DNA from 3 places in the Aquabacter albus genome. Region 2 is predicted to be linked to each of the others. Evidence: riboswitches for the same ligand, from Rfam matches in the RefSeq annotation. Region 2 holds a riboswitch; each other region holds the start of a gene.
The links. Region 2 has a riboswitch for cobalamin ahead of ABLE91_RS03935 (DUF1636 domain-containing protein). Riboswitches for the same ligand answer to the same signal wherever they lie in the genome.
Positions count from the first base shown of each region.

Region 1 (6,541 bases), 170 kb from region 2:
CCGCGCTCGATGCCTGCCTCGTCGGCCCGACCGACCCGAAGCAGTTCGACCCGGCCGCGCTGAAGCACCTGCCGGACCCATTCCCGGCGTGGGAGGCCGCCTGAGGGGTCAATCCCAGGCGAGCGCGCCGCCATTCTGATACTCGATCACCCGGGTCTCGAAGAAGTTCTTCTCCTTTTTCAGGTCCATGGCCTCGCTCATCCACGGGAACGGGTTCTCCGCTTCCGCGAACACCGGGGCGAGCCCGAGCTGGGCGCAGCGGCGGTTGGCGATGAAGTGCATGTACTGTTCGCACAACACAGCGTTCAGTCCCAGGAAGCCGCGGGGCATGGTGTCCCGGCCATAGGCGGCCTCCAGCTCCGCCGCATCCTTCAGCATGCCGCGCATTTCGTCCTGGAACGCCTTCGTCCAGAGATGCGGGTTCTCGATCTTGATCTGGTTGATGACGTCGATGCCGAAGTTCAGGTGGATGCTCTCGTCGCGCAGGATGTACTGGTACTGCTCGGCGATGCCGACCATCTTGTTGCGGCGGCCCAGCGAGAGGATCTGCGCGAAGCCGGTATAGAACCACATACCCTCGAAGATGACGTAGAAGGCCACGAGGTCCCGCAGGAAGGACTGGTCCGCCTCCGGCGTGCCGGTCTTAAATCCGGGATCGTCCAGGTGCTGGGTGTGCCTCAAGGCCCAGGCCGCCTTGTCGGTGATCGATGGCACTTCGCGGTACATGTTGAAGAGCTCGCCCTCGTCCAGCGCGAGGCTCTCCACGATGTACTGGAAGGTGTGGGTGTGCACGGCCTCCTCGAATGCCTGGCGCAGCAGATACTGGCGGCATTCCGGGTTGGTGAGGTGGCGATAGATGGCCAGCACGATGTTGTTGGCAACCAGGCTCTCCGAGGCAGCGAAGAAGCCGAGATTGCGCTTCACCATGCGCCGCTCGTCCTCGGTGAGGCCGTCCCGCGACTTCCATAGGGCGATGTCCGCCTGCATGGAGACCTCGGTGGGCATCCAGTGGTTGTTGCAGCCAGACAGGTACTTCTCCCACGCCCATTTGTACTTGAGGGGCAGGAGCTGGTTCACGTCGGCGCGGCAGTTGATCATCCGCTTCTCGTCCACCGAGACGCGGCCGCCATGGCGGTCGATGTCGCCGAGACCGGCGGCCTCCTTCGCGTCCGTGGGCGCGAAAGCGGGATGGATGGGAGCGGGCTTGGTATCCGACCAGTCGAGCATATGCGTGTCTCCTTCGCCGCTCACTGGCAGGCTTCGCAGGTGGGGTCGTCGATGGCGCACGCCTTGCCCCAAGGGGCACTCAACGCGGCATCAACGCTGATGGGCGCGGCGGCTTCTGCCACCACCGCGGAGACTGCGTTGAGCTTGCCGTCCGTGCCCTTCAGGGTGGATTTCTCCACGTGGGTGGCCGAGCGCGAGCGCAGGTAATAGGTGGTCTTCAGGCCGCGCCTGAAGGCGAGGCGGTAGAGCGCGTCGAGCGCTTTGCCGGAGGGGTTGGCGATGTAGAGGTTGAGCGACTGGGCTTGATCGATCCACTTCTGGCGGCGCGCTGCGGCTTCGATCAGCCAGGACGTGTCGATCTCGAAGGCGGTGGCGTAGAGGGCCTTCAGGTCATCGGGAATGCGGTCGATCTGGCCGAGGCTGCCGTCGAAATATTTGAGGTCGGAGACCATCACCTCGTCCCATAGGCCGCGCGCCTTCAGGTCATGCACCAGGGCGGCGTTCACCACTGTGAAGTCGCCGGACATGTTGGATTTGACATAGAGGTTCTGATAGCCGGGCTCGATGGACTGGCTCACCCCGCAGATATTGGAGATGGTGGCGGTGGGGGCGATGGCCATGCAGTTGGAGTTGCGCATGCCTGTCGTCTTCACCCGCGCGCGCAGGCCATCCCAGTCCAGCGTCCGCGAGCGGTCGAGGTCGAGCCCGCCACGCGCTTCCGCCAGCAACTCCACGCTGTCGATGGGCAGGATGCCCTTCGACCAGAGCGAGCCTTCGAAGCTTGGATAGCGCCCGCGCTCGGCGGCGAGGTCCGCGGAGGCGGAGACGGCGTGGAAGGACAGCGCCTCCATGCTTTCGTCGGCGAAGCGCACGGCCGCCTCCGACGCATAGGGCAGGCGCAGCGCCTGGAGCGCGTCCTGGAAGCCCATGATCCCGAGGCCCACGGGCCGGTGCCTGAGGTTGGAGCGGCGCGCCTCGGGGATGGTGTAGAAATTGATGTCGATGACGTTGTCGAGCATGCGCATGGCGGTCTTCACCGTCCGCGCAAGCCGGTCATGGTCGAGCCCCTCCACTGTGACATGGGCGAGGAGGTTCACCGAGCCGAGATTGCACACTGCCACCTCGTCGTCGGACGTGTTCAGGGTGATCTCGGTGCACAGGTTCGAGGAATGCACCACGCCCGCATGCTGCTGCGGCGAGCGGATGTTGCAGGGGTCCTTGAAGGTGATCCAGGGATGGCCGGTCTCGAACAGCATGGTAAGCATGCGCCGCCAAAGGTCTACAGCGCGCACCTGCTTGAACACTTTCATCCCGCCCTGCGCGGCTTTGGCCTCGTAGCCCTCATAGGCGGCCTTGAAGGCGGGGCCGAAGAGATCGTGCAGGTCGCTCGCCTCGTCGGGTGAGAACAGGGTCCAGGGGCCGTCTTCCTCGACACGCTGCATGAACAGGTCCGGCACCCAGTTGGCGGTGTTCATGTCGTGGGTGCGGCGGCGCTCGTCGCCGGTGTTCTTGCGCAGATCGAGGAAGTCCTCGATGTCCACGTGCCAGGTTTCCAGATAGGCGCAGACCGCACCCTTGCGCTTGCCACCCTGGTTCACGGCGATGGCGGTGTCGTTGGCAACTTTGAGGAACGGCACCACGCCCTGGCTCTCGCCGTTCGTGCCCTTGATGTGGGCACCGAGGCCGCGCACCCGCGTCCAGTCATTGCCGAGCCCGCCGGAATATTTGGCCAGCAGCGCATTGTCCTTCACCGCCTTGAAGATGCCGTCGAGGTCGTCCGCGACCGTGGTGAGGAAGCAGGAGGAGAGCTGCTGGCGCAGCGTGCCGGAATTGAACAGGGTCGGCGTCGAGGCCATGAAGTCGAAGGAGGAGAGGAGGCCGTAGAATTCGATGGCCTTCGCCTCCCGGTCGATCTCGCGCACAGCGAGCCCCATGGCGACGCGCATAAAGAAGGCCTGGGACAGTTCGAAGCGCGTGCCGCGCACGTGCAGGAAGTAGCGGTCATAGAGGGTCTGGAGACCGAGGAAGTCGAAGGCGAGATCCCGCTCCGGCTTCAGCGCTGCGGCGAGGCGCGGGAGGTCGAAGCGGGCCAGTTCCGGGTCCAACAACTCGGCCGCGACGCCGGCTTTCACGAAGCCGAGGAAATAGTCGCCATAGCGGCCTGCCATCTCCTCATGGGTCGCTTCGTCGGCGCGCCCGGCGATGAAGCTCAACGCCTCCCGACGCAGCTTGTCCAGCAGCAGGCGGGCGCTGACCTTGGTGTAGTTGGGCTCCGTCTCGATAAGGGTGCGGGCGGCGAGGATCGGCGCGAGGCCGAGCTCGTCCGCGGAGATGCCGTCATAGAGGTTCCGCCGGGTCTCTCCGAGCACGGTTTCCCGCGAGACGCCATCGAGGCCCTCGCAGGCTTCGCGCACCACGGCATCGAGCCGCGCCGTGTCGAGGGGAACGAGCGCGCCGTCCGCCGCCTTCATGCGCAGGGCGGGCACGGCTGACGCGGCGGGCGCATCCGTCTTCGCACGTTCCCGGGCACGCTCCTCGCGATAGAGCACATAGGCGCGGGCCACCTTGTGGTGCTCGCCGCGCATCAGGGCCAGTTCCGCCTGGTCCTGGATGTCCTCGATATGGAAGGTGCGGCCGCCCTCCGCGCGACGGGTGAGCCCCGCCACGATCTGAGCCGTCAGATCGGCGACGGCGTCATGGACGCGGCGCGAGGCGGCGGCGCTGCTGCCTTCCACGGCGAGGAACGCCTTGGTGAGGGCAACGGAGATCTTGGAGGCGTCGAACGGCGTGACCGCGCCGTTGCGGCGGATCACCTGATAGCCCGGTTCCGAGGCTGTCCGGGCGCCCGGCGCAGGCTGTGCGGGGACGAGGATCGCGTCCGAGGGACGCACGGTTTCGATCTGGAGAGACATCGGCTTGGACCCCAAAAGTTGGGGGCAAAGGCCGAGCGGATGCGCGAGGGAAGATCGCCTCGGGCATGAAGCCCCCAGCGACAGCCAAGCGTTCCACCGGGGCACCCCGCCCGAGGACGTTCATCGAGGTCGCGGCAGGTCTCCTGGCTCGCGGGTCGTCGCCTCAAGTCCGGCCTTCCCGGGATCGCTCCCAGTGACTCTGATGGACCTTGGCTCGCCGCTTACAGTTGCGGGGGCAGCGCCGGCATTGGTTCGACCCTTTCGGGCGGTCCCGCACCGGCTTCCCTCTTAGCTCTCGCTCTTGCGAGTCGAGAGACCGTGACCACCACATCTAGCAGCATGGTTGCGATGGCTGTCAATATGTGGGGATGATGAATCGGAGCAGACATGTCTCATCCACCGCCGAAGCGGATGGTTGACCGTGAATGAGCAGCCCTCTACCGTCACCGTGACGGTTCCCTAACGGGACGAAAAAGGGAACGCGGTGAGGAGGGTGCCCGGAGACGGGGATCCGACGATGCCGCGGCTGCCCCCGCAACTGTAAGCGGCGAGTCCTTCGTCACACGCCACTGGGCTTCGGCCTGGGAAGGCGACGAGATGGACGCTGACCCGCGAGCCAGGAGACCTGCCGTCAGCCGTGGTCACGCGCGAGCACGTCGGGCGGGGTGTCCTGATGGTGGTTAATCCCAGCAGCTTTCCGGCCGCAGGGGAGCCTCGTTCGCGGTGACGGACCACTCGTCCCGCTGAGGCCATCATGCCTTCCGCTTTGTTTCGTCACGCCCGCGCCGCCGCGCGCCGTCCCGTGCTCGCTGCCCTCCTCCTGTCGTCGGCTTCGGGGCTCGCTCATGCCCAGTCCCCGGCACCCGGCGGCACCGCCCAGCAGCCCATCGACCTTCCCGAAGTGGTGGTGAGCGCCACCGGCATCCCGACCCCGGCGAACCGGATCGCCTCCTCGGTTAGCGTCGTCACCGCCGAGGACATCGAGCGCCAGCAGCTGCGCACCGTGCCCCAGGTGCTGCAATCGCTTCCCGGTCTCAACGTGGTGCAGACTGGCGGACCGGGCGGGCAGACTTCGGTCTTCATCCGCGGCACCAATTCCAACCATGTGAAGGTGCTGATCGACGGCATCGATGCGGGCAACCCCTCGACCCCCAACGGTGCCTTCGACTTCGGCCAGCTCCTCGCCACCGATCTCGCCCGCATCGAGGTGCTGCGTGGGCCACAGAGCGGTCTCTACGGCTCGGACGCCATCGGCGGCGTCATCTCCATCACCACCAAGAAGGGCGAGGGCCCGCCGAAATTCTTCGGCTATGTGGAAGGGGGCTCGCTCGGCACCTTCAACCAGGCGGCGGCGGTGAGCGGGTCGACGGAGCGGCTTTCCTACTCCTTCAACGTCACCCATTTCTCCTCGACGGATATTCCGGTGACCCCGCCCGGAATCATCCCGCCGGGCTATCCAAACAATCCCAACGCCTATGACAACTGGACCTATTCGACGCGCCTCGACCTCCAGATGACGGATAATCTGGCGCTCAACTTCGTCGCCCGCTACATCGACAGCCAACTCGCCTTCACGCCGGACATCTATCCCCCGCCGCTGTTCGAGGGCATCCCGGCCCCGCAGACTTCCACCAGCCTCAATTCCATGTTCTTCACCAAGGGCGAGGGCGTGTGGAGCGCGCTCGACGGCGTACTCCACACCACGTTCGGGGTGAGCGCCATGAACACCTCGAACCCGACCGTGGGGCCGAACCTGTCCGTGAACGGCCAGTATGAGGGCGACCGGCAGACCTATTACCTGCGCTCCAACCTCGCCGCCGCCGCCGGGCAGAACCTCATTGCCGGCGTGGAGCGGCGGAACGAGAGCATGACCTCGTCCACCCAATACACGGAGATGAGCGCATCGACCGGCGACACCGGCGCCTATGCGGAATGGCAGGGCACGTTCGGCGATCGGTTCTTCGGCGCGGCGAACGTCCGCTATGACAGCGACGACACCTTCGGCGACCACTCGACCTTCCGCCTTGCCCCCGGCTTCCTCATTCCCGAGACGGGGACCACCATCAAGGGCAGCTACGGCACCGGCTTCAAGGCGCCCTCACTTTATCAGCTCTATGCGCCGATCTATGGCAATGCGGCCCTCGAGCCCGAAGAGAGCACCGGCTACGATATCGGTTTCGAGCAGCAGGCCTTCGGCGGCAGGGTGACGTTTGGCGCCGCCTATTTCCACAACGACATCACCAACCTCATCAGCTACGACCCGGTGACGTTCGAGAACGTGAATATCTCCAGCGCCACCACGCAGGGCGCGGAGACCTTCATCGCTTTCCAGGTGATGGAGCGGCTGAAGCTGCGGGTGGACTACACCTACACCTACGTCATCGGCTACATGCCGCCGGGCG
Region 1 covers NZ_JBDZDT010000002.1:345,562-352,102, forward strand. The annotation lists gene zigA (zinc metallochaperone GTPase ZigA) at 1-104, shown strand, start outside; gene ABLE91_RS04650 (ribonucleotide-diphosphate reductase subunit beta) at 109-1,227, opposite strand; gene ABLE91_RS04655 (ribonucleoside-diphosphate reductase subunit alpha) at 1,248-4,139, opposite strand; cobalamin riboswitch at 4,256-4,475, opposite strand; cobalamin riboswitch at 4,576-4,786, shown strand; gene ABLE91_RS04660 (TonB-dependent receptor plug domain-containing protein) at 4,894-6,541, shown strand, end outside.
Region 1: it holds a riboswitch for cobalamin, as region 2 does, so the genes downstream of both, ABLE91_RS04655 (ribonucleoside-diphosphate reductase subunit alpha) here and ABLE91_RS03935 (DUF1636 domain-containing protein) in region 2, are expected to answer to the same signal.

Region 2 (6,541 bases):
CCGCTCGCGCCCCCGCCGCTCGCGCCGGGACGAGACGGTCTCCGAGACCGCGGAGGACGAGGACCAGGACAGCGGCTCCGGCAATGTGGAGGAGATCGACGATTCCGACGTGGTCGAGACCATCGAGGACGGCCAGATCTCCGGCGGCGACCGGGACGACGACGAGGACGACGACCACGACGATACGGACGACCACGCGGAGGCGGACGACCGCGAGGAGGCCGAGGCCCGCACTGAGGCGGAAGCCCGGCCGCACATCGCCGAGGAGATGTTCGCGCACGTCGAAGAGACGGTGACCGTCGAGGCGCTGCCCGCTCCGCAGGAGCAGGCCGCGACCGACGAAACCGCAATCGCCGCAGAGGCCCCCGAGGCCGAGCGCGAGGAAGCCCCGGCGCTTCAGGCGGAGCCCGTGATGGCGCCCGCCGGCGATGCCGAAGCGGCACCCGAGGCCGAGGCCGGCGCCGAGACTGATACCTCCGAAGAGGCCCGCCGCACCGATGACGGCGAGGATGAGGACGACGACGAAGACGACGAGGAGCATGAAGAGGACGAGGTGGAGCAGATGGGCTCCGCCGACGCCATGGAAGAGGTGCCCGTGCGCTCCCAGCAGCGCCGCGCCCGCTCCTACAAGATCCAGGAAGTGATCCGCCGCCGGCAGGTGATGCTGGTGCAGGTGGTGAAGGAGGAGCGCGGCAACAAGGGCGCGGCGCTCACCACCTATCTCTCCTTGGCCGGCCGCTATTCCGTGCTGATGCCCAACACCGCGCGCGGCGGTGGCATCTCCCGCAAGATCACCAATGCGGTGGACCGCAAGCGCCTGAAGGAAGTGGTGCAGGACCTGGAGGTGCCCGAGGGAATGGGCATCATCCTGCGCACCGCCGGCGCCAACCGCACCAAGGTCGAGATCAAGCGCGACTTCGAATATCTGCTGCGGCTGTGGGAGACGGTGCGCGAGCTCACCCTCTCCTCCTCCGCGCCGAACCTCGTCTATGAGGAAGGCTCGCTCATCAAGCGCGCCATCCGCGACCTCTACAACAAGGACATCGACGACATCCACGTCGCCGGCGAGGACGGCTATCGCGAAGCGCGCGACTTCATGCGCATGCTGATGCCGACCCACACCAAGAACGTCATCGCCTATCGCGAGCCCCAGCCCATCTTCGCGAAGTATGGGGTGGAGCATCAGCTCGACGCCATGTTCTCGCCGGTGGTGCAGCTGAAGAGCGGCGGCTACATCGTCATCAACCCCACCGAAGCCCTGGTCTCCATCGACGTGAATTCCGGCCGCGCCACGCGCGAGCATCACATCGAGGACACCGCGCTCAAGACGAACGTGGAAGCCGCCGAGGAGATCGCCCGGCAGCTTCGCCTGCGCGACCTCGCCGGGCTCATCGTCATCGACTTCATCGATATGGAGGAGAAGCGCAACAACCGGGCGGTGGAGCGCAAGCTCAAGGATTGCCTGAAGAACGACCGGGCGCGCATCCAGGTCGGCCGCATCTCCCATTTCGGCCTCATGGAGATGTCCCGCCAGCGTATCCGCACCGGCGTTCTGGAAAGCTCCATCGAGGTGTGCCCCACCTGCGGCGGCACGGGCCATGTGCGCTCCGCCGCCTCGGTGGCGCTCCAGCTGCTGCGCGCGTTCGAAGAGCAGCTGCTGCGCAGCGCGACCCACAACCTCATCGCCCGCACCCGCTCCGAAGTGGCGCTCTATGTGCTGAACCAGAAGCGCTCGCACCTGCGCGAGCTGGAGGAGCGCTTCTCCGTCACGCTCACCATCAGCGCCGACGAACGCGTCACCGGCCACCAGCCCTTCATCATCGAGAAGGGCGACCAGGCCGTTCCTGCCCCCGCCGCGCCGCGCCCCGGCAAGGTGGTGCAGCCTGATTCCATCCTTCCGGACGAGGAGTTCGAGGAGGAAGACGAGGAGAATCTGGAGGAGGTCTCCGGCGCCGAACCCGAAGGCGATGAGCCCGAGGAGCGCGGCGAGACCACCGAGGAGGCCAACAACCGCCGCAAGCGCCGCCGCCGGCGCCGTCGTGGCGGCGAGCGCGAGGGCGAGCCCCGCGAGGCGCGGCCCGAGGGCGAAGCCGCCGAGGAGGGCGATGAGCCCGCCGGCGAAGGCGAGGCCGAAGAGGGCGACGAGGACGAGCGCGGCGAAGGCCGCGGGACGGAGGCCGATCGCCGGCGCCGTCGGCGCGGCCGTCGTGGCGGCCGTCGCAACCGGCGCGAGGGCGAGGATGCCCCGCTCCAGGCCGATGGCGAAGGCAGTGAAGGCGAGGCCGGAGAGGATGACGGCGGCGCCGAAGACGATGCCGTGATCCACGTCTCCATCGAGCCGCTGGCCGGCGCGCCGGAATCCGTGGCCGAGATCAGCGCTCCCACCCCGGAGCCGGCACCGCCCGCCCCGGCCCCCACGGCCCCGGAGCTTCCCGCCGCCGAAGAGCCCAAGCCGACCCGCCGCCGGTCCACGGTGCGCGAGAAGGCGCCGGTGGTCGGCAGCCTGGTGCCCGAGCCCGCGCCCGTCGCCGAGACTGCCGGCGAAGAGACCTCCGGCGTGGAGACCGCCTCGGTCCCCGTCGCCGATGCGGACATCGTCGCCGCACCGGTTCAGGAAACCTCTGCTCCGGCCCAGGACCTGCCGCCCGAAAAGCGCCGCTCCGGCTGGTGGCAGCGCAAGCTGTTCGGCGAGTGAGCCTCTAGGAACAGCGGTCATCCCCGGGCTTGACCCGGGGATCTCCAGGAATGACGGGAGATGGCCGGGTCAAGCCCGGCCATGACGGCTGGGAGGTTACGGCTTCCCGGGCAACCTGCCCTGAGATTGACTTCCCTCCCCGCCCACCCTTTAGTGGCCCGGTCGAAGGTTCCGGTCCGGCAGAGTCGGATCGGTGAAGAGGGAATGCGGTGCGGCGCGAGGAAGCGCCAATGCCGCGGCTGCCCCCGCAACTGTAAGCGGAGAGTCTCGACCGAAAAGCCACTGGAGACCGGCCGCGCCGGCCCCTCCGGGAAGGCGGCCCGAGACGGTGACCCGCGAGCCAGGAGACCTGCCCTCGACACAATCGCGCGCCGGGCGGGGTGCCCTGGCAAGGCGGTTTTGCGTCGGCTTTGGCGCGCTTTCCGCACCCGCAGGACCCGCTTTGGAGCGACCCGCGCCCACCGAGACGCCCGACGACCGGCCCGATGACACGGCCTCCGCAGGCCCGCGCGATGCGGCGCCCGCCGTCACCCTGTTCGTCTGCCAGACCTGCCGCACGCCCGGCACGCCGCCCGAGGATGCGCCCCAGGGCGCCCGCCTCGCGGAGGCTGTGCGCGCCGCCGCCCATGACCCTGATGTGGAGGTGAAGCCGGTGCGCTGCCTCTCCAACTGCAAGCGCGGCCTTTCCGCCGCCATGGTCCGGGCCGGCGGCTGGTCCTACGTGTTCGGCGATCTCACCCCTGCGTCCGCGCCCGACCTTCTCGCGGGCGCTACCCTCTTCGCCGGCTCCACCGACGGCCTCATGCCGTGGCGCGGCCGGCCCGACTGCCTCAAGCGCGGCATGATCGCCCGCGTGCCGCCCCTCTTCTTCACCGAGGAACCCCGATGACCAGCCTCGCCCGCGTCCCCTGCACCATCGTCACCGGCTTCCTCGGCGCCGGGAAGACGACCCTCATCCGCCACATCCTCGAGAATGCCGGGGGGCGGAAGCTCGCTGTGATCGTCAATGAATTCGGCGACGTGGGCATAGACGGCGAGATCCTGAAGGGCTGCGGCATCGAGAGCTGCCCGGAGGAGAATATCGTCGAACTCTCCAATGGCTGCCTGTGCTGCACCGTGGCGGATGATTTCGTGCCGGCCCTGGACAAGATTCTCGCCCGCCCCGGCATCGACCACATCCTCATCGAGACCTCCGGCCTCGCTCTGCCCAAGCCGCTGGTGCAGGCGTTTCATTGGCCGGCCATCAAGAGCCGCGTGACCGTGGATGGCGTGGTGGCGGTGGTGGATGGCCCCGCGCTTGCCGAAGGCCGTGTCGCCGATGATCTCTCCGCCCTCGCCGCCCAGCGCGCGGCGGACGACACGCTCGACCATGACGATCCCGTGGAAGAGGTGTTCGAGGACCAGATCGCCTGCGCCGACCTCGTCATCATCGCCAAGTCCGACCTTCTGGACGCGGCCGGCGCGGAAATCGCAGCCGCCCGCGTGGCGGCGGTACTGCCCCGCGCGGTGTCCGTGGTGCGTGCGGCAGGCGGAAAGGTGGACCCGGCCATCCTGCTCGGCCTCGGCGTAGGCACCGAGGACGAGATCGAGAACCGCAAGACCCATCATGACGACGAGCTGGACCACGACCACGACGATTTCGATAGCTTCGTCCTTCCCATTCCCGAGATCGCCGAGCCGGCGGCGCTGGCTGCGCGCGTCTCGGAAGCCGCCGCTCTGCCCGGCGTGCTGCGGGTGAAGGGGTTTGCCAGCGTCTCCGGCAAGCCCATGCGCCTCCTCGTGCAGGGGGTGGGCACCCGCGTCTCGCACCAGTTCGACCGCGCCTGGGGGCCGAACGAGGCCCGCAGGGGCGCGCTGGTGGTGATCGGGCTGAAGGGCTTCGACCGGAACGCCGTGGAAGAGGCGGTGCTGGCGGTTACGCCCGCCGCCTGAAGGTTTAGAGTGGGCTGATGCATCTTCTTTCGAGCACATCGGCCACCATCGAGGATCTGGCGGAGCCCATCGACCTCCGCCAGCCCCCGGCCGACCTGCTCGCGCTCTCCTTCACCGACAGCGACCTGCTGGCGCTCGGCGCCGCATGGCGGGCGGAGCGGGCGACGCTGCCGAGCCTGCGCCTCGCGCGCCTGAAGGATCTGCGCCACCCCATGTCCGTGGACCTCTGGCTGGAGCGCTCCGCGCGCCACGCCAAGGTGATCGTGGCGCGGGTTCTGGGTGGGCTCGACTGGTGGCGCTACGGGGCGGAGCGGCTGTCAGCTCTGGCCTGGGCGCAAGGGATCAAGCTGGCGCTGCTGCCGGGGGAAGACCAGGACGACCACCGCCTCGCGGCCCTTTCGACTTTGGAGCGGGAGGAGTGGGCCTTGTGGCTCGCTTATTTCCGCGCCGGCGGCCCGGACAATATGCGCGCCTTGCTGCGGCTGATGGCGGGGCAGGCGGAGGTCCTGCCACCGCGGGATGTGCCGGCGGCGGCATTTTATTCTTCTCGTTCTCCGTCATGGCCGGACTTGATCCGGCCATCTCCCGCAGAACCGGGTGCGGCCGGATCCCCAAGAGATCCCCGGGTCAAGCCCGGGGATGACGTCGTGGGGGTGTCCCCCTCCCCCCTTGAGGGGGAGGGTCGGGGTGGGGGGTATGGCGCCGCCAGCACCACCCCCGCCGGCACAAGCGGAGAGATACCCCCCACCCTGCCCTCCCCCTCAAGGGGGGAGGGTTCCCAGCGCGGGAGGGAAGGCACTGGCGTCGCGCGGGAAGACACACCCCGCGCCCTCATCCTCTTCTACCGCTCCATGTGGCTCGCCGGGGACGCCGCCCCCATCGACGCCCTCTGCGGCGCCCTCGCCGCGCGCGGCATGGTGCCGATCCCCCTCTTCGTCTCCTCCCTGAAGGATCCCGCCGCCCGCGCCTTCGCCCGCAGCGCCATTGCCGCGCACGCACCGCACGTCATCATCACCGCCACCGCCTTCGCCGCCGGAGACGCGGACGACCTCTTCCCTGCCGGCGGCCCGCCGGTGCTCCAGGCCATTCCCGCCACCACCGCCCGCTCCGCCTGGGCGGCAAGCCCGCGCGGCCTCGCCGCCGCCGACCTCGCCATGCATGTGGTGCTGCCGGAACTGGACGGGCGCGTGCTGGCGGGCGCCCTCTCCTTCAAGGACACGGCCGCCCGCGACGACGACCTCGCCTTCTCCGCCGCCCTCAACCGCGCCGAGCCGGAGGGCGTCGCCCATGTGGCGGGCCGCGCGGCGGCGTTGGCGCGGCTCGCCTGCACGCCGCGCGTGAAGCGGCGGCTCGCCATCCTCATGCCTGATTATCCCGGCGCGCCGGGGCGCACCGGCTATGCAGTGGGCCTCGACGTGCCGGAAAGCGTGCGGCTCCTGCTCCGCACCCTTGCCGCCGAGGGCTATGATGTGCCCGCCGCGCCCGCAACGGCCCGCGCGCTTCTGGACGGCATCGCCCCATCCGGCGCCTTCCCCCTCGCGGACTATCGCGTGCACCTCTCCATCCTCCCCGACACGCTCCAGGCGCAGATGACGGTCGCCTGGGGCGCGCCCGAGGATGACCCGGACGTGAAGGGCGCCGCCTTCCAATTCCGCGCCGCCCGCTTCGGCAAGGCGCTGGTCGCCCTCGCGCCGGACCGGGGCACCTCGCTGGACCGGCGGGCGGATTATCACGACCCCGCTTTGCCGCCGCGCCATGCCTTGCTCGCCTTCGGCCTGTGGCTTCAGCAGCACTTCGATGCGCTCATTCATATGGGCGCCCACGGCACCCTGGAATGGCTGCCCGGCAAGGCGGCGGCGCTTACGCCCGCCTGCTTTCCCCGCGCGGTGCTGGGCGCGCTGCCGGTCATCTATC
Region 2 covers NZ_JBDZDT010000002.1:179,522-186,062, reverse strand. The annotation lists gene ABLE91_RS03940 (Rne/Rng family ribonuclease) at 1-2,695, shown strand, start outside; cobalamin riboswitch at 2,845-3,066, shown strand; gene ABLE91_RS03935 (DUF1636 domain-containing protein) at 3,228-3,584, shown strand; gene cobW (cobalamin biosynthesis protein CobW) at 3,581-4,627, shown strand; gene cobN (cobaltochelatase subunit CobN) at 4,645-6,541, shown strand, end outside.

Region 3 (6,541 bases), on a different contig from region 2:
GCTTTCCTCTGGCCGGAGAGGGGCCGGTGATGGCCTTGTGCCCCGGTGCCGAATATGGCCCCGCCAAGCGCTGGCCGGCCGCCAAGTTCGCGCGCCTCGCCGCCATGGCGAGCGCCGCCGGCTATCGCATTCGCGTGCTGGGCGGGCCGAAGGACGCCTCCATCGCCGAGGAGATTGTCGCGCAGGCCGGCGTGCCCGTGGACAATCTCGCCGGCCGCACCAGCCTGATCGATGCAGCGGCGATCCTCGGCGCCGCCGACGTGGTGATCTCCAACGATTCCGGGCTCATGCACGTGGCCGGCGCCCTCGACCGGCCGCTGGTGGTGCTCTACGGCTCCTCGTCCGAGAAGATGACCCCGCCCACCGGGCCGCGCTCCCAGGTCGTGTCCCACGATCTGCCCTGCCGGCCGTGCCTTAAGCGGGAATGCCCCTTGGGGACGCTGGCCTGCTTCGAGAGCATCCAGCCCAGCGAGGTCCTCGCGGCGGCCGCGCGGATCCGGGGATGAAGCTTCTCATCGTGAAGCTCTCATCGCTGGGGGATGTGGTCCACACCTTCCCGGCGCTCACCGACGCCGCGCGCGCGGTGCCCGGCCTCGTGGTGGACTGGGCGGTGGAAGAGGCCATGGTGCCGCTGGTGCGCCTGCATCCCGCCGTCCGCCGCGCCATTCCCGTGCCCCTGCGCCGCCTGAAGAAATCCCCGCTCGCCGGCTGGCGCTCGGAAGAAGGGCGCGCTTTGCGCGCGGCCCTGGCGGAAGAGCGCTACGACCTCATCATCGACGCCCAGGGGCTGATGAAGAGCGCGGGCATCGCCCGCTTCGCGAAAGGAAAGCGCCACGGCTTTGCCTGGGGCAGCGCGCGGGAGGGCATCGCGACGCTGCTCTACCACCGCCGCCACGCCATTCCCGAGGTGGAGCATATGGCGGCGCGCATCCGCAAGCTGTTCGCCGCCGCGCTGGGCTACGATTTGACGGCGCTGCCGGCCGATGCCGGGCTCAAGGTGGAGCCCGCGCCGGCGGAGGCGCCCTATCTCGTGCTGCTCCACGGCACCACGTGGCTGACCAAGACCTGGACCGTGCTGCGCTGGCGCGAACTGGCCGCCATCGCCGAGACGGCGGGGCTGAAGACCCGCATCTTTGCGCTCGGCGAGGAGGAGACGCGCCGCGCCGAGGCCATCGCCCGCGGCATGCCCTCGGTGGAGATCCTCCCGCCCGCGCCCATCGATCAGCTCGCCCCCATCCTGGCGGGCGCCGAGGGGGTGGTGGGCGTCGATTCCGGCCTCGGGCACCTCGCCGCCGCGCTGGGCGTGCCCACCGTTGGGCTCTATGGCCCCACCGATGCGCGCCTCACCGGCCTGTTCGGCCCGAAGGTGCTGGAGATGCGCTCGTTCCGCCCCTGCGCCCCGTGCGAGAACGCCCATTGCAAGATCGCGCCGCACACCGTGGAAGGCCCGCCCTGCATGGTGGATCATGGCGCCCGGGCCGCATGGCGCGGGCTCAATGTGCTGCGGCACGGCCATGCGGACAAGATGGACAAGACCGGCCCAGGCGTGGCACAGGGAACCCCTTCGGCGCCTCAACAGCGCCCGGCTTCGTGACCGGAGCGGCCCCGCTCCTGAAGGTTTTGGCTCATGACCCTTCCGGGCTCCCGCGATACGGTGCTGGTTACCGGCGGCGCGGGCTTCATCGGCTCCAATCTCGCCCGCGCCTGCGCCGCGGACGGCCTGCGCGTGGTGGTGGCCGACTGGCTGGAAGACGGGCCGAAATGGCGCAACATCTCCGACATCCTGCTGGATGACGTGATCCGCCCCGAGGCGGCGCTCTCCTTCCTGGAGCGCGAGGCCGGACGGGTGCGCGCCGTGATCCATATGGGCGCCATCTCCGCCACCACCGAGCGGGACGGCGACAAGATCGTCGCCCGCAATGTGCGGCCCACCCTCGATTTGTGGGACCTGTGCGCCCGCAAGGGGCTGCCCTTCATCTACGCCTCCTCCGGCGCCACCTATGGCGACGGCGCCTCCGGCTTCCGGGACGATGAAAGCGCCTCCGCGCTTCTCGAGCTCGCGCCACTCAACGCCTATGGCTGGAGCAAGCTCATGGCGGACCGGCGCTTCCTCGCCGATATCGCCGCCGGCCGTCCGCGCCCGCCGCAATGGGCGGGCCTGCGCTTCTTCAACGTCTACGGGCCGGGCGAGGCGCATAAGGGCGACATGCGCTCCGTGATCCACAAGATCTATCCCACCGCCGCCGCCGGGGAGGCGGTGACACTCTTCAAGTCCCATGACCCCGCTTATGAGGATGGCGGCCAGCTCCGCGACTTCGTCTATGTCGGCGATTGCGTCGCCGTGGTGCGCTGGCTGCTGGAGACGCCCGCGGTGAGCGGCATCTTCAATGTGGGCACGGGCCAGGCGCGCAGCTTTGCGGACCTAGCCCGCGCGGTGTTCGCGGCGGCCGGCAAGGAGCCGCTGATCCACTATGTGGACATGCCCGAGGCCATCCGGGGCGCCTACCAGTATTTCACCCAGGCCGACATGTCGAAGCTGCGCGCCGCCGGTTTCTCCCAGCCCTTCACCTCGCTGGAGGACGGCGTGCACCAGTATGTGACCGGCCACCTGCGCGGCAAGAACGGGTGAGGGCGCGCCATGCTCGCTGATGCCCGGCCCGGCCCGATCGCCGTCATCGGCGACGTGATCGTCGATCATTATGTGATCGGCTCGGTCTCCCGCATCTCCCCTGAGGCGCCGGTGCCGGTGGTGGTGCATGGCATGGACAGGCTGGTGCCCGGCGGGGCGGCCAATGTGGCCGCCAATGCGGCCGCCATGGGCGCGCCGGTGCATCTGGTGGGCCTCGTGGGTGCGGATGCCCGCGCCGGAGAGCTGCGCGAAGCGCTGGCCGCCTTTCCCGACATTTCGCTCGATCTCGTGGCCGACCCGGCGCGCCCCACCATCACCAAGACGCGGGTGATGAGCGGGCGCCAGCAGATCGTCCGCATCGATGCCGAAGATGCGAGCCCTGCCTCCCCTGAGGTGGAAGCCCGCCTCATCGCCGCCGCCCGTGCGGCCATCGCGCAATGCCGGGTCGCCGTGCTCTCCGATTATGCCAAGGGCGTCCTGGGCGACCGGGTGATCGCGGCCATCATGAAAGAGGCCGAGGCGCGGGGCGTGCCTGTCATCGTTGATCCCAAGCGCCGCACCTTCGAGGCCTATCGCGGCGCGGCCCTGGTGACGCCCAACCGCCGGGAACTGGCGGACGCCACCGGCCTGCCTGATACCACCGACGAGCAGGCGGCCGCTGCCGCTGCCGCCGCCGCCGCGCAGTTCGGCGGCGATGTGCTGGTGACGCGCGCCGAGAAGGGCATGACCCTCTGGCGCCGCGACGGCGCCGTGCTGCACGTGCCCGCCGAGGCGCGCGAAGTCTTCGACGTCTCGGGGGCAGGGGACACGGCCCTCGCGGCGCTGGCCATGTCGCTCGCCTCCGGCGAGCCGCTGGAAACCTGCGTGCGCATCGCCAATGCGGCGGCGGCCATCGCCGTGGGCAAGCTCGGCACCGCCGTCGTCACCCGCGCCGAGCTGGCCGCCGCCCTCGGCCGCGCCTTGCCGCAGATGGAGACGCCGGGCGCCCTCGTCTCGCTGGAGCGGGCGAAGGAGATCATCGCCCGCTGGCGGGCGGGCGGGGCGAGCGTGGTCTTCACCAATGGCTGCTTCGACCTGCTGCATCCCGGCCATGTGGCGCTGCTGGAGGCCGCCGCCGCCGAGGGCGACCGGCTGGTGGTGGCGCTCAACACGGATGCCTCCACGCAGCGCCTGAAGGGGCCGACGCGCCCGCTCCAGGACGAAGCCGCGCGGGCCAGGGTCATCGGCGCCATGCGCTGCGTGGACCTCGTGGTGCTGTTCGACGAGGACACGCCCCTTGAGACCATCACGGCCCTGCTGCCCGACGTGCTGGTGAAGGGCGCCGACTACAAGCCCGAGGAGGTGGTGGGCGCGGACGTGGTGACTGCCAATGGCGGGCGCCTTGTGCTGGCGAACCTGATCGCGGGCCGCTCCACCTCGTCTTTGGTGGCGAAGGCGCGGTCCTGAGGCGCCTCGGCAATAAATCGCCCCGCTCCCGTTGCGGCGCACGCGCGGGCCTATATAGTCGAAGAGTCGTCGGTTCCCTTCGGGGATCAAAAGGGAATGCGGTGCGGGACCTGTCCCAAAGCCGCGGCTGCCCCCGCAACTGTCGGCGGTGAGCGCTCCCCGCAGCGCCACTGGAACATGCGTTCCGGGAAGGCTGGGGAGAGGCGATGAACCGCGAGCCAGGAGACCTGCCGAAGGCGCGCGAGCCCAGTCATGGGCGCTTCCAGTCAGCCCTCGGAGGGAGGGCCAGGAGATGAAGATGAGCACGCAGAACCAGGTTTCCCAGGACCTCGCCGGCAAATCCGTCGCGTCGCGCACGCTGCAGATCACCTTCGCCGCGCTGCTGGGTCTCTTCGTGGTGGGCGGCGTCGGCTTCTCCCATATGGAAGTGGTCCATAACGCGGCCCACGACTACAGGCATTCGACCGGCTTCCCCTGCCACTGACAGGGGGCCGACATGTCGTTGTTCCGCACCATCGTCTTCGTGGCGGCGGCCGCCGGCCTATTCTCCGGCATTGCCATGACCGTCTTCCAGCAGGCCGCGACCGTTCCGCTGATCCTCAAGGCCGAGACCTATGAGGAAGCCGAAGCCGAAGCCGAAGCCGCCGCGCCCGCGACCCATACCCATGACGCCGCAACGCCCGCGCATAGCCATGACACCGCGGCCGCCCATGACCATGACGAAGGCGGCTGGCAGCCGGCGGATGGGTTCGAGCGCATGGCCTTCACGCTGGCGGCGAATGTCGTTGGCGCCATCGGCTTCGCGCTGCTTCTCGTCGCCGCTTCAGAACTCGCGGGCGGGCTCACCGGCTGGCGCGACGGGCTCCTCTGGGGCCTCGCGGGCTTTGCCGCCTTCACGCTGGCGCCCAGCCTCGGCCTTCCGCCCGAGCTTCCCGCCATGCCGGCGGCGGAGTTGGGTCCCCGGCAGCTCTGGTGGACCGCCACAGCGGCAGCCACCGCCGGGGGCATCGCGCTCATCGCCTATGGCCGCTCGCTGCCGGCGGTGATCGCCGCGCTCGCTTTGATTGCGGCGCCGCATTTCATCGGCGCGCCGCAGCCGGAGAACTTCGAAACTCCCGTGCCCCACGATCTGGCGCACAATTTCGTCGTCGCGGTGGTGGTCACGAGCTTCCTGTTCTGGGCGATCCTCGGCGGCGTCGCCGGCCTCGTCCGCGCAAGGATGGCCGGCGCCCAGCCATGACGGCCGGGCCGCGCGCCCGCCGCGTGCTGGTGCTTGGCGGGGCGCGCTCCGGCAAGAGCGGTTATGCCGAAGCCCTGATCGAAGCCGCGCCGCCGCCCTATGTTTATGTGGCGACGGCGCAGGCGCTCGATGCCGAGATGGCGGATCGCATCGCGCTGCATCGCTCAAGACGTGACACGCGCTGGCGGACCCACGATCATCCCTTCGACGTAGCTGACCTTCTGGCGGAGCTTCCGCCGGACGCCCCCGTGCTCGTAGACTGCCTGACCTTGTGGCTGACCAATCACTTACTGGCGGATCATGATCTTGAGGCGGAACAGGAGCGGCTGGTTTCCGCGCTTCTCGGGCGAGGCGGCTTGACGGTTCTGGTGGCCAACGAGGTGGGGCTCGGCATCGTGCCGGACAACGCGCTCGCCCGCCGCTTCCGCGACGCCGCCGGCCGCCTCAATCAAGCGGTGGCGGCGGCCTCCGACCGGGTGGTGTTCATGGTGGCGGGCCTGCCCCTGGTGGTGAAGGAGGACGCGCCATGAGCGCCGGGATCGACGACGCCGAGGCCGCCCGCCATCGCGACAAGATGGCCAAGCGCAAGGCCGTGCAGGATGCCGAGGTGGCCGGCAAGACCACCTTGGAGAAGGGCCTCCTCATCGTTCATACCGGCCCTGGCAAGGGCAAGAGCACCGCCGCCTTCGGCCTCGCTCTGCGCATGCTGGGGCGCGGCAAGCGGGTGGGTGTAGTCCAGTTCATCAAGGGCGCGTGGGAGACAGGCGAGCGCGAGGCGTTCGCGGCCTTCGGCGACCGGGTTCAGTGGTACACCATGGGGGAGGGCTTCACCTGGGAGACCCAGGACCTCGCCCGCGACGTGGCCGCCGCGCAGCGGGCCTTCGAGAAGGTGCGCGAGCTGATGGCGGACGAGACCCTCGCCCTGCTCATCCTGGACGAGCTGAACATCGCGCTGCGCTATAGCTATCTGGACCTTGGCGAAGTGGTGGAGACGCTGGCGGCGCGCCGCCCGGACCTGCACGTGGTGGTCACCGGCCGCAATGCCAAGCCGGAATTGATCGCCGCCGCCGACCTCGTGACGGAGATGGGCCTTGTGAAGCACCATTTCGCGGCCGGCGTGAAAGCGCAGGCCGGCATCGAATTCTAGGGCCGCCATGCCCTCACTCATGTTCCAGGGAACGGGCTCGGACGTGGGCAAGTCCCTGTTGGTGGCGGGTTTCTGCCGC
Region 3 covers NZ_JBDZDT010000005.1:231,318-237,858, forward strand. The annotation lists gene waaF (lipopolysaccharide heptosyltransferase II) at 1-506, shown strand, start outside; gene waaC (lipopolysaccharide heptosyltransferase I) at 503-1,594, shown strand; gene rfaD (ADP-glyceromanno-heptose 6-epimerase) at 1,628-2,629, shown strand; gene rfaE1 (D-glycero-beta-D-manno-heptose-7-phosphate kinase) at 2,639-4,075, shown strand; cobalamin riboswitch at 4,129-4,324, shown strand; gene ABLE91_RS13825 (CbtB domain-containing protein) at 4,374-4,559, shown strand; gene ABLE91_RS13830 (CbtA family protein) at 4,572-5,315, shown strand; gene cobU (bifunctional adenosylcobinamide kinase/adenosylcobinamide-phosphate guanylyltransferase) at 5,312-5,845, shown strand; gene cobO (cob(I)yrinic acid a,c-diamide adenosyltransferase) at 5,842-6,462, shown strand; gene ABLE91_RS13845 (cobyric acid synthase) at 6,470-6,541, shown strand, end outside.
Region 3: it holds a riboswitch for cobalamin, as region 2 does, so the genes downstream of both, ABLE91_RS13825 (CbtB domain-containing protein) here and ABLE91_RS03935 (DUF1636 domain-containing protein) in region 2, are expected to answer to the same signal.